One region of the Paenibacillus sp. FSL F4-0122 genome, then DNA from elsewhere that is predicted to be linked to it. Evidence: riboswitches for the same ligand, from Rfam matches in the RefSeq annotation. Region 1 holds a riboswitch; the other holds the start of a gene.

The links. Region 1 has a riboswitch for cyclic di-GMP ahead of MHH49_RS08020 (anti-repressor SinI family protein). Riboswitches for the same ligand answer to the same signal wherever they lie in the genome.
Region 2: linked by a shared signal. The riboswitch ahead of MHH49_RS10705 (NPCBM/NEW2 domain-containing protein) and the one ahead of MHH49_RS08020 (anti-repressor SinI family protein) in region 1 are both predicted to bind cyclic di-GMP.

Annotation. Positions count from the first base shown of each region.
Region 1 is NZ_JBBODI010000001.1:1,886,694-1,893,192, reverse strand. It holds gene odhB (2-oxoglutarate dehydrogenase complex dihydrolipoyllysine-residue succinyltransferase) at 1-81, opposite strand, end outside; gene MHH49_RS08025 (2-oxoglutarate dehydrogenase E1 component) at 134-3,001, opposite strand; cyclic di-GMP riboswitch class I at 3,472-3,556, shown strand; gene MHH49_RS08020 (anti-repressor SinI family protein) at 3,584-3,739, shown strand; gene MHH49_RS08015 (helix-turn-helix domain-containing protein) at 3,847-4,176, opposite strand; gene MHH49_RS08010 (TasA family protein) at 4,346-4,954, opposite strand; gene sipW (signal peptidase I SipW) at 5,045-5,635, opposite strand; gene MHH49_RS08000 (hypothetical protein) at 5,637-6,499, opposite strand, start outside.
Region 2 is NZ_JBBODI010000001.1:2,495,355-2,501,853, reverse strand. It holds gene MHH49_RS10705 (NPCBM/NEW2 domain-containing protein) at 1-1,903, opposite strand, end outside; cyclic di-GMP riboswitch class I at 2,162-2,248, opposite strand; gene MHH49_RS10700 (hypothetical protein) at 2,406-2,972, opposite strand; gene MHH49_RS10695 (EAL domain-containing protein) at 3,089-4,072, opposite strand; gene MHH49_RS10690 (Crp/Fnr family transcriptional regulator) at 4,128-4,811, opposite strand; gene MHH49_RS10685 (leucine-rich repeat domain-containing protein) at 4,947-5,798, shown strand; gene MHH49_RS10680 (sensor domain-containing diguanylate cyclase) at 5,814-6,499, opposite strand, start outside.

The sequences.
Region 1 (6,499 bases):
GTCGCCTTCTTTAACCAGCCATTTGTAGATGGTTCCTTCGGATATGGATTCTCCCAGATCGGGTACTAAGATTTCTGACACAGGCCGTTTCCTCCCCAAACATAATGGTTTACGCTATTGTGATACCGTCCTCTTAAGAGGACGATACAGCCGCTTGTACGTTCGAATTTGATTTTAGGGCTTCTGTTACAATTCTACGCTGTTCGAAGCTATGAACATCTGCATAACCACTGGCCGGGCTGGAACGTTCCGGACGGCCGATATATCTTACGCCGGCATTCTTCGGTGCGATGGCGCGCAACCGAGGCTCACTATAGCTCCAGCCGCCCATATTTTTCGGCTCTTCTTGCACCCAGACAATTTCCTGAAGGGAGCTGAAGGAGTTTAAATGTTCGCTTAGCTCCTGTTCCGGGAACGGATAAAGCTGCTCTAGGCGAAGAACATGCAGCCATGACCAATCCTTATCCGGTGCTGCTTCCAGTTCTGTTTGGATGTCGATAGCGACTTTACCGCTGCAGACTACGAGCCGTTTAACTTCACTTGGTTTCTGGCCAAGCAAAGATTCAGCTAATACAGGCTTGAATTGTCCTGAAGCCAGCTCGGTTCCGGCAGAAGTGCTGCGCGTATTCCGAATGAGACTTTTCGGCGTCATAATGACTAGCGGTCTAGCATCTTCCTGCCCGCATAACGCTGCTTGGCGCCGCAGCAGATGGAAATATTGCGAAGCGGTAGTCAGGTTAGCGACCGTCCAGTTCTCCTCAGCGGATAGCTGCAAGAACCGTTCCAGCCTACCGCTGGAGTGCTCAGGTCCCTGTCCTTCGTAGCCATGCGGCAGCATGATGACGAGATTGCTGCGCTGTGTCCATTTGGCGCGTCCAGCGGCAATGAACTGGTCAAAAATAACCTGACCCGCATTGGCGAAATCACCATACTGTGCTTCCCAGATTACGAAGGTTTCCGGTGCAAACACATTATAACCATATTCAAAGCCTAATACTGATGCCTCTGACAATGGACTGTTGTATACGCCAAAGGAGGCACGGGAATCGCTTAGCTGATGCAGCGGAGAGAATAAATCTCCTGTTTTACTGTCGTGCAGCACCAGATGGCGATGTGCGAAGGTTCCGCGCTGGGCATCTTGACCGCTCAGTCGGATGGGCGTTCCATTTTTCAGAATGGTAGCGAAGGCTAATGTTTCAGCCAGTGCCCAGTCGACCTTTTCACCCTCATTCAGTGCATCTTTACGACGTTGTAAAATGCGCTCCAGCTTCGGATAAACCTGGAATCCAGCAGGAACCGTCAACAGTTCACGATTGATCTCCTGCAGGCTGGAGATAGATACCGCTGTAGTGTTTGCCGCTGCGCGGTCTGTTTGTAGAGGAATGAAGGCTTTGGGTTCTTTTTTCTTATGATTGCCTTCCTTCATATTATCGTACGCACGCTGCAATACGCTTTCTGCTTCAGCATTCATCTTTTGTACGTCTTCGGCGGTAAGAACCTTTTCGTTTTTCAGTCTCTCTGCATAAACCTTGTAGACGGTTGGATGATTGCGAACCTTACCGTAGACAATAGGTTGTGTGGTTTCAGGATCATCCATTTCGTTGTGACCATGACGGCGGTAGCCGATGAGATCAATTACGAAATCTTTTTTGAATTGATGGCGGTATGCGCTAGCTAAACGTACAGCTGCTACGCAGGCCTCTGGGTCATCAGCGTTGACATGGACTATTGGGATTTCATACCCTTTGGCGATGTCACTCGCATAATGCGTAGAACGGGAATCTTCACTTTCAGTCGTAAAACCAATTCGGTTATTAACAATGATATGGATCGTCCCACCATTTTGATAACCTTGAAGTTTGCCGATATTAAGCGTTTCTGCAACAATGCCTTCACCTGGAAAAGCAGCATCGCCATGCATCAGCACCGCCATAGCTTTACTGGTATCAATCTTCGGCAGTCCTGCAGTGCTCCGATCTTCTTGTGCGGCACGAGTGAAACCTTCCACAACAGGATTGACGAATTCCAAGTGACTTGGGTTATTCGCTAGTGTTATTCTTGTGCGTACGGTTTCTCCTTCACGGACAGCACGGTCTGCACCGAGATGGTATTTCACATCACCTGTCCAACCATAGTTAATGCCTGTGGAGCCTTCGGAAGGGAAAAGCTCCTTGTTCGGAGAATGATGAAACTCTGAAAATATGATATCATAAGGTTTGCCCAAAATATGTGCAAGAACGTTGAGGCGGCCGCGATGCGCCATGCCCATCAAAATATGCTCCGCACCGTCATGTGCAGCAGCACGTACGATTTCATCTAACATCGGCACAAGAGCATCATTGCCTTCAAGACTGAAACGCTTCTGACCTACAAAAGTCTTGTGGAGGAAGGTTTCAAATTGCTCTACCTGAATCAGGCGGTTCAGGAGCTCTTTGCGTTCTGTATTATTTAGGGGTGCTGGTGAGCTGGTGGATTCTGCCTGTCTATTTAGCCATTGCAGTTCTTTTTCTTCATGCACATGCCCGAATTCATAGGCGATGGTCTTGGTGTATGCCTGACGCATACGTTGCACGGCATCCCATCCGGTATGCACATCATTCGGCGCATTTTCCCATATAAGCGTGGCAGGCAGTGCGATCAGGTCTTCGCGGGTCAGCCCATAGGTTTCAAGCTCAAGATATTTTGCCATGGGATTCTGATCGCGTACCAGCGGATCAATTTCAGCGGCCATATGGCCATATATACGAATATTGGCGATTAGCTTGGAAGCTCTTACTGCTTTTCTAAGCCATTCGGTGTCTCCCGAGATGCGCGGCTGAGGAGCCGGTTCGCTATCCGGAGTTAGGGGAGGAGGTCCCGAATTTGTAAAAAGCTCGCGATAATTATTTTCTACGGTGGAGGGATCTTTCACAAACTGTTCATATCTTTCTTGAATGTAGCCTAAATTGGGTCCGTAATACTTACTCCAAATGGATTCGTTATAGGGCTCTTTGGCTGCCATGAATACATCCTCCTTAACGGATGAACTCCATACGTGACATTTTGTGTCAACGCTTACTGGAGCTGTGATGATTGCGGTTTCATTTCTCATCTTATTGTGCTACTTTCGGCCACTGTAATCAATTCATTCTTTCGTCCAATACGTTCGCAAAATGGTATGGGTTAGCTTGTTCTAATGAAAAGAAGGGTGTTTCTTCTCATTACCCATTCTAAAGGCCTATTAAAATGATTCTATTATCCTTATTTTTAACTATTAGGTCAGTAAATATTTATTTTGCTAGTACAATTTATTTTATGTAACGGACGAGTATCGTGATAATCGGACAAGATCTTTGAAAAAAAATCTTTTATTTTTCGTTTTTAAAATAGAAAGTAACCAGGAATCGACACACTTTTCCGCTTTCTTTTTGTATAATGTTATTGCAGATAGTAATTTTATAGTTTTTTAAGTAGATCCTTTCGTGAAAAGGGTCCAGTAAAAGGTAAACTTGCCGAAAGGCAGGGGCACAAAGTCGCGGGTCTAAGGTAGAGATACTATGACAGCCGGATTGCCTGGGGACGTAAAATCTTAGGGGGAGATTTTTTGGAAAAGTCCAACCAGGGTAGCAACAGAGAACAGCAGTTTATTGATCTGGATCAAGAGTGGGTACATTTATTATTAGCAGCTAAGAAGGCTGGCATTAAGGCAGATGAAATCCGCCAGTTCTTTCATGAGAAAACTGTGCAGATCGTGCAGTAATACATTAGAGGGGTTACATATCGAAAAAGGGCACAGCGGTTCTTCGCTGTGCCCTTTTTCGATATGATTTAGTAGAAGAGAGGATCGTACCAGATTAGTAGGAAGTATTAATCCTTTTGATCGAGCTTCCATTTCTGATAGTCCAGAAATTCTTTGAATTCGCGTTTGCTAATGCCTGAGTCCATAGCTTCCTGCACCAATCGGAACCATTCCGAATCTAAATGTGATTCCTCTGCATCATTGGGTTCTCCATAGAGTAGGGCATGAATGGATACCTGAAGCGCGTCAGCGATTTTTTCGATAAACTGGATGGATGGATTGGATTGGATGTTTCTCTCCACGTTGCTAAGATACGACTTAGCCACATCTGCTCTGTCCGCAAGCTCAGATAGGGAGAAACCCTTGTCTAGGCGGAGCTGCTGGATACGTTGGCCCATATTCTGTGGCACTATGCTGACGCCCCTCCGTAATTTTTGTTATTAGTATAGCAAATATCAATAAATCGGACAAAGTTTATTGTAAAGAGAAGAGCAGCAATCTGCTTATCCGTGGCCGGATTCAGGATCTGCTGCTCATCGAGTATTTTATTAAATTACTTTATTGATCTTAGTAGTCTTTTTTCGCACCTTGTTTAGCTACGAAATCCCAAGTCAGTGTTAAGCTATCGCCTTGGAAAATATTTTGATCTTGGTTATTTTCCACAAATTCGAATTGGACGGAGAAGCTGTCGTTGGTACCGGCTTTAATACCGGATGCTTCGGTAAAGAGTTGATCCCAACCTGTATTTTTTACGAGATCCGGATGCTGACTTTTTAAAGCAGCAAGTGTAGTCTCATAAACTACATTTTCAGGAGAGACGATAGGTACTCCTTTATCATTATTTCTAAGGAATTTAACTTTAATGAACTCGGCTAAATCCAGGTAGTTATCTCCTTTAGCATCCGTGATTTGAGTCGATGTATTCAGAATAATAGATCCGATATCGAGCGAACCATCGTTTTTCAATTTGAAGGATTTAGTTACCGTATCACCTGGTTTCAGGTTAGGAATATTAACGATGACAGAAGGGTCGGAGTTCAGATCGAGCGTGCCCGCTGCGAATGTAGCTGTGCTTTGCGCAGTGTCGCTAAAGTATGCGAAGGTTCCTCCGCCGATTAATGATAAACCCAGTGCTGCAGATGCTACGCCAAGACCCAATGTTTTCTTGATACCCATAATAAAATTCCTCCTCAAATTTGTGTTTGAATTTTTTATAAAATTTATATATTGTATCTTCCGGTTCGTAAGCGGAAGTGGACAATCAACTTAGGGCTGTGTTTCTGTTGGGGGCGGTGAGGCTGGCAGTAGGGCAGCATTTTTCTTTTCTAATGCAGCTACAGCCTTCCAAGAGGTATACAGAGCATAGAGCAGAAGCATCAAGCCAGGCACGATCATGAGGACTACACTTCCAGCTTTGGAAACCGCGAAATTCATAGCGTAACCGACATAGGGTACAGTGACCCCGGTATACTGAGCTACAACATTCACAGAACTGGTAGGGTTCATGTCGGGCGCGTCGTTGTTATCGCCTTTAGTGCGATAAACAGCTTCACCAGTAGCGTTATTGACGGTCGCTTCTACAATTCGGTGAGTAATGAGCAGATTATCTTCATTCCTAAAGGTGATGACATCGCCTGGTTTGAAACGATTCATATCCCCTCCGGGTTTTAATGCGACAATTGAGCCTGTCTGAATTCCTGGTTCCATCGATCCTGAGAGTACGGTTTTGATCTCATATCCGAAGAAAGCAGGTTCACCACCGGAGGCCTTGGATAACACTACGGCTGCCACCAGCAGAATAAAGATCACAAGCATTAAGCTCGATAAGGTATTATTGATAATTTTTTTAATTCGCATCTTATTCTCCACCTTTCTCAGGTTGAGGGTCCGAAGGAGCTTGGGTTGCTACCGGCGGGGTAGTCGTACTGTCTTCCGCCTTTGCCGTCTCTTGTGGAGCCTCTTGCTGAGGAACATCTTTTGGAATTGTGAGCTCTTCGCCAATTTCCGGCTTAACCGGGTCAGTGGCTGGGGCTTCAGGTTGTTCTTTATTTGGGGCTTCCGGAGCAGCTTCACCTGACGTTGGAGGGGTTGCCTCAGCTTTCGCTTTATCCTCGGCTTCTTGTTGCTTTTTCTCCTCAGCCAAACGTTCTTCTTCCTTCTTCGCTTCTTCTTCTTTCTTTGCTTGCTCTTCTTCTAGCCGAGCTTTTTCAAGCTCTTCTAGTTTTTGCTCGCGAGTCTGACTGATCATTTGGAGTTTATCTTGAAGGGTAGTGATACCTGAGGTTGCCGATTCTTTAAGGTTAGTCAATTCGGTATTTAGAGCTTCATAAGTGGAGGTGAGGTCGCTAGAGATCACGCCATCTGGTTGAGTGAAGGTAATCAGGAATGGCAGTGGCTGTGGGAACTCTCCTTCGCGTAATTCAAGTTGTCCATAAACATCACTGGTAACTACCGAAGCGAATGGAAGACCGACATCGTGTATGGAGGTTAGGTAACTAATAACTCCATTTAAGGAAGCATTCAAGGATTCCGAGATCACACCGCTTTGATTCAGGCTGCTTTGTAAATCTCTGAAAAATTGCTCATCCTTGATTTCTAGACAGTTTGAATCTAGAGAAGTCATATATCCTCCTATCTGGAAGAGTAAGGCTGCTGCTGCACTTAGCTCATTGTGGATTTGATTCCAAATTTGGCTGTTAGCCGCCAGTTGCTCGTTAACGC
Region 2 (6,499 bases), 610 kb from region 1:
GTTCTGGATCCGTGGTCTTGGTCATAAAAGGAATCTTTTCTAAACCTTCGAAGCGGATCAGTGGCGCCTTCCCTTGCTCCTCAGCTGTATAGGGATTTACGATATAAACGGTTCCGCCCTTAGTTACATCATGAGCATAAGCACTAGTCGTTGCAATTTCAGGTACAGTTATAGTGTTCTTGCCCGCACGCAATTGTACGCCCCTAGCCCAACTATTCCAAGCTCCCTCTTGTTGAGAAAAGATCAAAGAAGGCAACTTATCACCCGAAGCAGCATCCACATAAACATTGATGGTCTCGCCAGGCATTGCCGCAAGTCCTGTAGGCTGGTTGTTCGTGCCGAAGCCTATTCTCAGGTTTTGCTGAGCATGTTTTTTCATATCTCCACGCTGCTCCGCCTCTATGATGGTACCTTCGATTTGAACCTCGCCATTAACCAGCTTCTTAGCTAGTTCCAATGAATCTTTAAGGATTGGATAGAGCGGATGTACTTTTGTCGCTTCCTCCAATTCATTGATTTTTGCAACGTTATTATAAGCAGACACAACCGCACTCATCGTTCCATCTGTGAAAATACCATTTACAGCTTCGCTTACTTTATCTTCTGTATAAAATCTAAATTCAGCCGCAAAAGGTCTGTTAATATTAGCTTTTGTGAACTTAAATTTTAATCTTTTAAACTTCGTCGGTTCGAATTTAAATTCCAGAAAATCATTGGTACTAATCGCGGTTCCGCTAGATACAAGTTGGAAGGTCTCTCCTTTACTCGTCTCTGATGCATAGATTTCAAAAGCCTCTGGGAATCCTTTGCGGTTATCTCTAGCCAAAAAAGCCACTCTGTCCAGCACTTCCGCTTGCGCTAGTTCAAACACGACTTCATTCGTGAAGCTTGCATCATTGTTTTTGTTCGTTTCCCAATGCGTAGTGGGCTGGTCATCCAGCATATATTCAGGCTTCGTACCTGGGTAGCTTCCACCGTTCACCGTTACTTTTGATACGTTTGCATTTGGCATTCTATAAGCTTGGCTATAGGCATTTTCATAGGCTGTACCATACCCTTTTAGCTTCGAAACCTTGGCTGCCGTTGCATCTACCTGATGGTTCTCCAAAAGGATCTTTGCATTCTCTATCTCTTCTTTAAACTGCGTATACAGTGGATGTGCCTGCACTTCATTCTCTAAAGCTGTTAATTTCTCTGTCGTATTAAAGGCAGCACTAACTTGGCTCAAGGTATCATCTGTAAATAAATTTTTCATTTTAGCAGAGACACTATCCTCTTTATAAAAAGAAAACTCAGCCGCACTCGCCCAATCTTGGTTGGCTTTTTTGAAGACAAATTTAAATCTCTTAAAAGCCGTAGGTGCGAACTGAATCTCCACTACATCACCGGTTGAGCCTTTATATTCTCCAGAAGACACGAGTGTGAAATCGCCTGCATCTGTAGTGGAGCCATAGATATCAAATTCTTGAGCAAAACCTTTACCTTTAGCACCAGATTGCCTAGCGGCGTAGACCATTCTATTTAATTCAGTGGACTCATTGAAAACAAACACAACCTCATTCGTAAACGTTGAACTATTCGGTTTGCCAGTCTCCCAATGCGTGCTCATATCCCCATCCATAGCCTTAGCTATAGGTGAGCCTGAGTAGTTGCCACCGTTATTTGTGATGGTTTTAATATTTGCTGGATTCATTCTAAAAACCTCATTATAGGCATTTAGAACATCCTTGCCGTACAGCTCAAACGGAATAACCGAAGCGTTGCTTAATAAGTTGACCTTACTTTGCGCGACTGTTTTTGTTACATTTACCTTGCTTGCCTCACTTGCTAAAGCATAACCTGCCTCACTCGAAAAACTGGCCAACATGGCCGCCGATGTAGCGATCGCAATCATTTTCTTCATCTCTTCTTACCCCCAGATGTCATATGAATCTCTCCAGTGCCCAAAAATGGGCACAAAAAAAACTACCCCAAAAGAGTAGCTTGATTGCGTATAAAGTCGCCTAAAAATTAAGACTTAATTTTTATTAAACCTTAACAAGCATAAACGCCTTCGGCGTCCTTATAAGGACGGTAAGCGTTTAAGCGAGAAATATAAGATATTAAGTATAGGTGTATAACTTATACTTTCTTATATTTTAACAAAAAGCGTTACACACTCTTTGGCAGCTGGCTGACAATAGTTATGATAACCTTAGTCCCTATAGCTTTGCGTCCCTACATTTCCATAGGTTTGCCTATGAAGTTTCGAATACATTCAAAGAGTAACATAAGCCTAGATCTGATCGCATGATTAATTGGTATGAAATGAGTATAGGTAATTGCAATTAGTTTTTCTCATGTGATAGATATTATTTATCGACTATCCCGGAAGAGAATGGGATCCTTTAGGACTGGAGGTCTAATTAACTCCCCGATCCGAACAAACGCCGGAACCAATTCCACACATCGCCCGTGATGGGAATTAATCCGAAACCATGTTCGCCAACTGCGATTACACCATATGCCCATTGTCCGATAGCTATGGCACCCCCAGCGATCCTGCCTATCGCTATCGCACCAAACGCCGTATCCCCTATGGCGATGGCCCCCAACGCTTTTTCCGCGATTGCGATCGCTCCTACAGCCACTCCTGCAATCGCAATCGCTCCCACTGCGAAGCCAAGCCAGCTAAGTGCTATTGCTCCAATCGCTAACCACATTCCCAGTGATATTGCTCCTAAGGAAAGTACGCCCACGCTTATCGCACCTATGGAAATCAATCCGACAGCTACATCTCCAATAGCGATTAAACCAACAGCTGTCTTTACACGGGGTTTACTTCCATGACCATACTTTTGACCTGAGTATCGCCCTAAATTACTACGAATACTGATGACCGGAAATGAGGGAGAAGGCCATTGATAATCAATTTCTCGTCCATCAAAGCCCCTAGAATCCGCCCAGCGCGTTACAAATTGATGCCATTTCATATCCATCCCGTCCCCCTTTTCAAATTACCTAAATTATACAACCCCGGGGGTTGGCTGTACTCAGACTCTGACCTGAAATTCATCTCATCCTCTGGACCGATATATACTCATTAGGATTACTGTTTGGGAATAGGATCAGGCTTTCCAAATAAATATCCCTGAAACAACTGATAACCACTCTGCTTAAGCCATTCAAAGTCCTCTCTAAACTCCACACCTTCTGCTAAAGGAACAGATTGGATTTCTAAAGCCTTTTCTAAAAATTGTTTAGCTATTTTCTGTTTGTTCGGATCACTGGACACGCCTTGAACATATTTCATATCTAACTTCATGTAATGAGGTTTAAGCTCCAATAACATCTCGATTGTGCTGAAGCCTTCCCCAACATCATCTAAAGCGTATTCAAATCCCCGGTCCTTGTAATATGTCAAAATAGCTTTCAAATGAGCGAGATCATCCACTTTCTCCGTTTCAACAACTTCAAAGACAAAAAGAGAGGGATCGACACCTAATTGATTAGCCAATTCAACCGTTGATCTTAAGCAGAACTCTGGAGCGTAAATTGATGTAGGGATAAAATTAATAAACGTTTTTTTATTTAAGGGCGCAGCATATTTTACGGCAGTCATTCTACATAACCGGTCTAAAGCATATAAACGCCCACGATTCCGTGCTGCCGCAAAGATCTCATTAGGATAGATAAGGGATCCATCTTCTTTTTTAAATCTCGATAAAAGCTCGTATGCAAAAATCTCTTCCCTTACGTTCACAATCGGTTGGAAGTAACAAGTAACAAGACCCTTAGTGATAACCTCATCAATCCACTTCATATCCATTACAGTAGACATCTCGGATAGAGGTCTCCATGCTTGGTCATCTATACGAAATTCAATTTTCCCGGACTCCATATGATCGTTACAGAAATCTAGAAGATCTCGCGCTTCAGCTTCCTTAATCGTAATCACATTTTCTTCTACCTTATGTATCGTATTACTTCTACTCAAGTGATGAATAACCTTAGGTAAAACCCTAAGATTAAGCTCACCATGAGGCTTGATTTGAAAATTCAGCTCTCTTACTACACAATGATTACAAGCCATATTCATAACCCCTTTAATAATCGATTCTCTGAAAAAGATCCCGGAACGGCTCTTCTCAATCGAAATCCGTATACTCCAGTAAATATGTCGCGTCTAACACGGTGATCTGCTGATGTTGAATCTCAATAATCTTTTGCTCTTGCAGATCTTTAAGCACAAGGGTAGCCGTCTCCCTTAACGTTCCGATCATATCCGCGAACTGCTGATGGGTCAATCGAAGATCAATCCTCTGTTTGCCTTGCTCCTCTACTCCAAATCTTTGGTATAGTCTTCTCAGCGTAAATATCGCACGCGCTCTCGCATCATGAAATTTCATTTCATGTAATAACCGATTCGATAAAAATAAACGGTCCATTTGCAGCAGCATCAATTGCTCCTTAATCAACGGGTAATCGGCAAGCATCTGCTTAAAAAGCTCATGTTTAATCTCAAATAATACAGTATCATTCATAGCCACCGCAGACAGCACTCTTATATTGGAGGGATGGATCACTTCCAGATCGCCAAAGAAATCGCCTTTTCCAAAAAGATCTACGGTATGCTCTTTCCCTTTCGTGGTAGCGTACACCCTTATAATCCCCGAATAGATAATGTAGGCATAATCCCCCGGATCTGATTCTGCAAACACCATGGTCCCCTTAGAATATGCCTTATAAGTGAATAATCCTGAGACCGCCTCGATCTTCTCCGAGGGTAAACCTTGAAAAAAGCGAGTGCCAGTCCAAAAAGAAGCTTCCATCTCATTATTCCTTTCTAACAGATTCCATAGTTTTGTATGCCAACATACTGATAATAAATCATCATCCTGTTATATTCTATCGTAACGTTGTCACATAGGCTTGATGCCAATACAAATTACAAAGGAGATCCATTCATGAAATATAATTTTGACGGAAAAGGACTTATTGAAACGCCAGATGTCGTGTTTGAGAGCAATCCGCTACTAGAACTGAGCATGTACAACAATCATATTAAAGAGATTCCCGATCAGCTCTTCCTTCATGACGAATTAGAGGTACTTAATTATGCGGGCAATGAAATCGAACAGTTATCCGAGAACATCGGTCGCTTAGTTCACCTAAGAATGCTGGATTTAGGCCATAATCGGCTGAAGGTGTTGCCGGAGAGCATTGGCGGATTGCAGGGGTTGGATTCTTTTCTATACCTAAGCAATAATCAGTTCGAACAGCTGCCGGAGCAGCTCTGTATTCTCCAGAAACTTAAGTATCTGAACGTAACAGATAATCATCTCAAGCAATTGCCTGCCCGTATAGGCGAAATGAGCAGTCTGATTGAAATGCGGCTTTATTATAATCAGCTAGAATGTTTACCTGATTCGATCACACAAATAAAAGGGCTAAGAGAGATCCATCTCTATGGTAATCAACTGGTCATGTTACCAGAACATTTAGGTGCTATAGAAGAACTTCGGATACTTGATTTAAGTGATAATCGAATCACTAAGCTGCCTTCATCTATCGGTAATTTAAGCAAGTTAAGAAGACTGAACCTTAGAAAAAATAAACTTAATCAGCTTCCTGAGGAAATAGGTCAATTAAGCAGCCTTGTTGAGCTTGATTTAAGAGATAATAATCTGCAAGAAATCCCGGATTCGATTCTACAACTTGGACGATTAGAGAAACTGGATTTAAGATGGAATCACAGCTTAAGAAGAACAGAATTATTAGAGCAATTAGAGCAAAGAGGATGTATCGTTTATAAATAACAAAAAAGCCTCCGATTAAAGAAGCTTTTCACTCAAATCCATAATATGCGTAACGCGATTTCTCCCCTGTTCTTTCGAAGCGTAAAGCGCATGGTCAGCTTTTTCCAGAAGAGTGATGTCTGTATCGGTTGCTTCAAAAGTAGCTATGCCGACGCTTACCGTAACCCTGCCAATCTCCCAAGTGGAGCTGGCAATGAATTGCCGCAAATTGTCCGCTATAGCCTTGGCATCCGATGAATCTATATTAGGCAGCAGAAGGATAAACTCCTCACCACCATACCTAGCTACTATATCTTCTTTACGAGATTGGGACTTCAGGATACTCGCCAATTTCTCCAGGACATAATCACCCATCTGATGACCGTAGGTATCATTCACATTTTTAAAGTGATCAATATCTAAAATACATAATGAAAAAGGCGCCTGATCACGGTGATACGCTGCAATCTGCTCTTCCAGCTTTTCTTGCAGGAACCTTCTATTCTTTAATCCAGTAAGCTTGTCTGTAGTAGATAGCTCTACTAAAACGGCATTCATCTCCAGCAATTCAGCTTGCTTTTGCTCGATTTCCAGGTGGATTTGTTTGAGCTTTGCCAGCGCCTGATCTTTTTCCCAATAGGCCTCTTCTATTTGCTTCTTCGCAGATCGTAACTCTAGCTCATAATCAATACGTTTGCCCATCTGTACGAGAATACAATCAA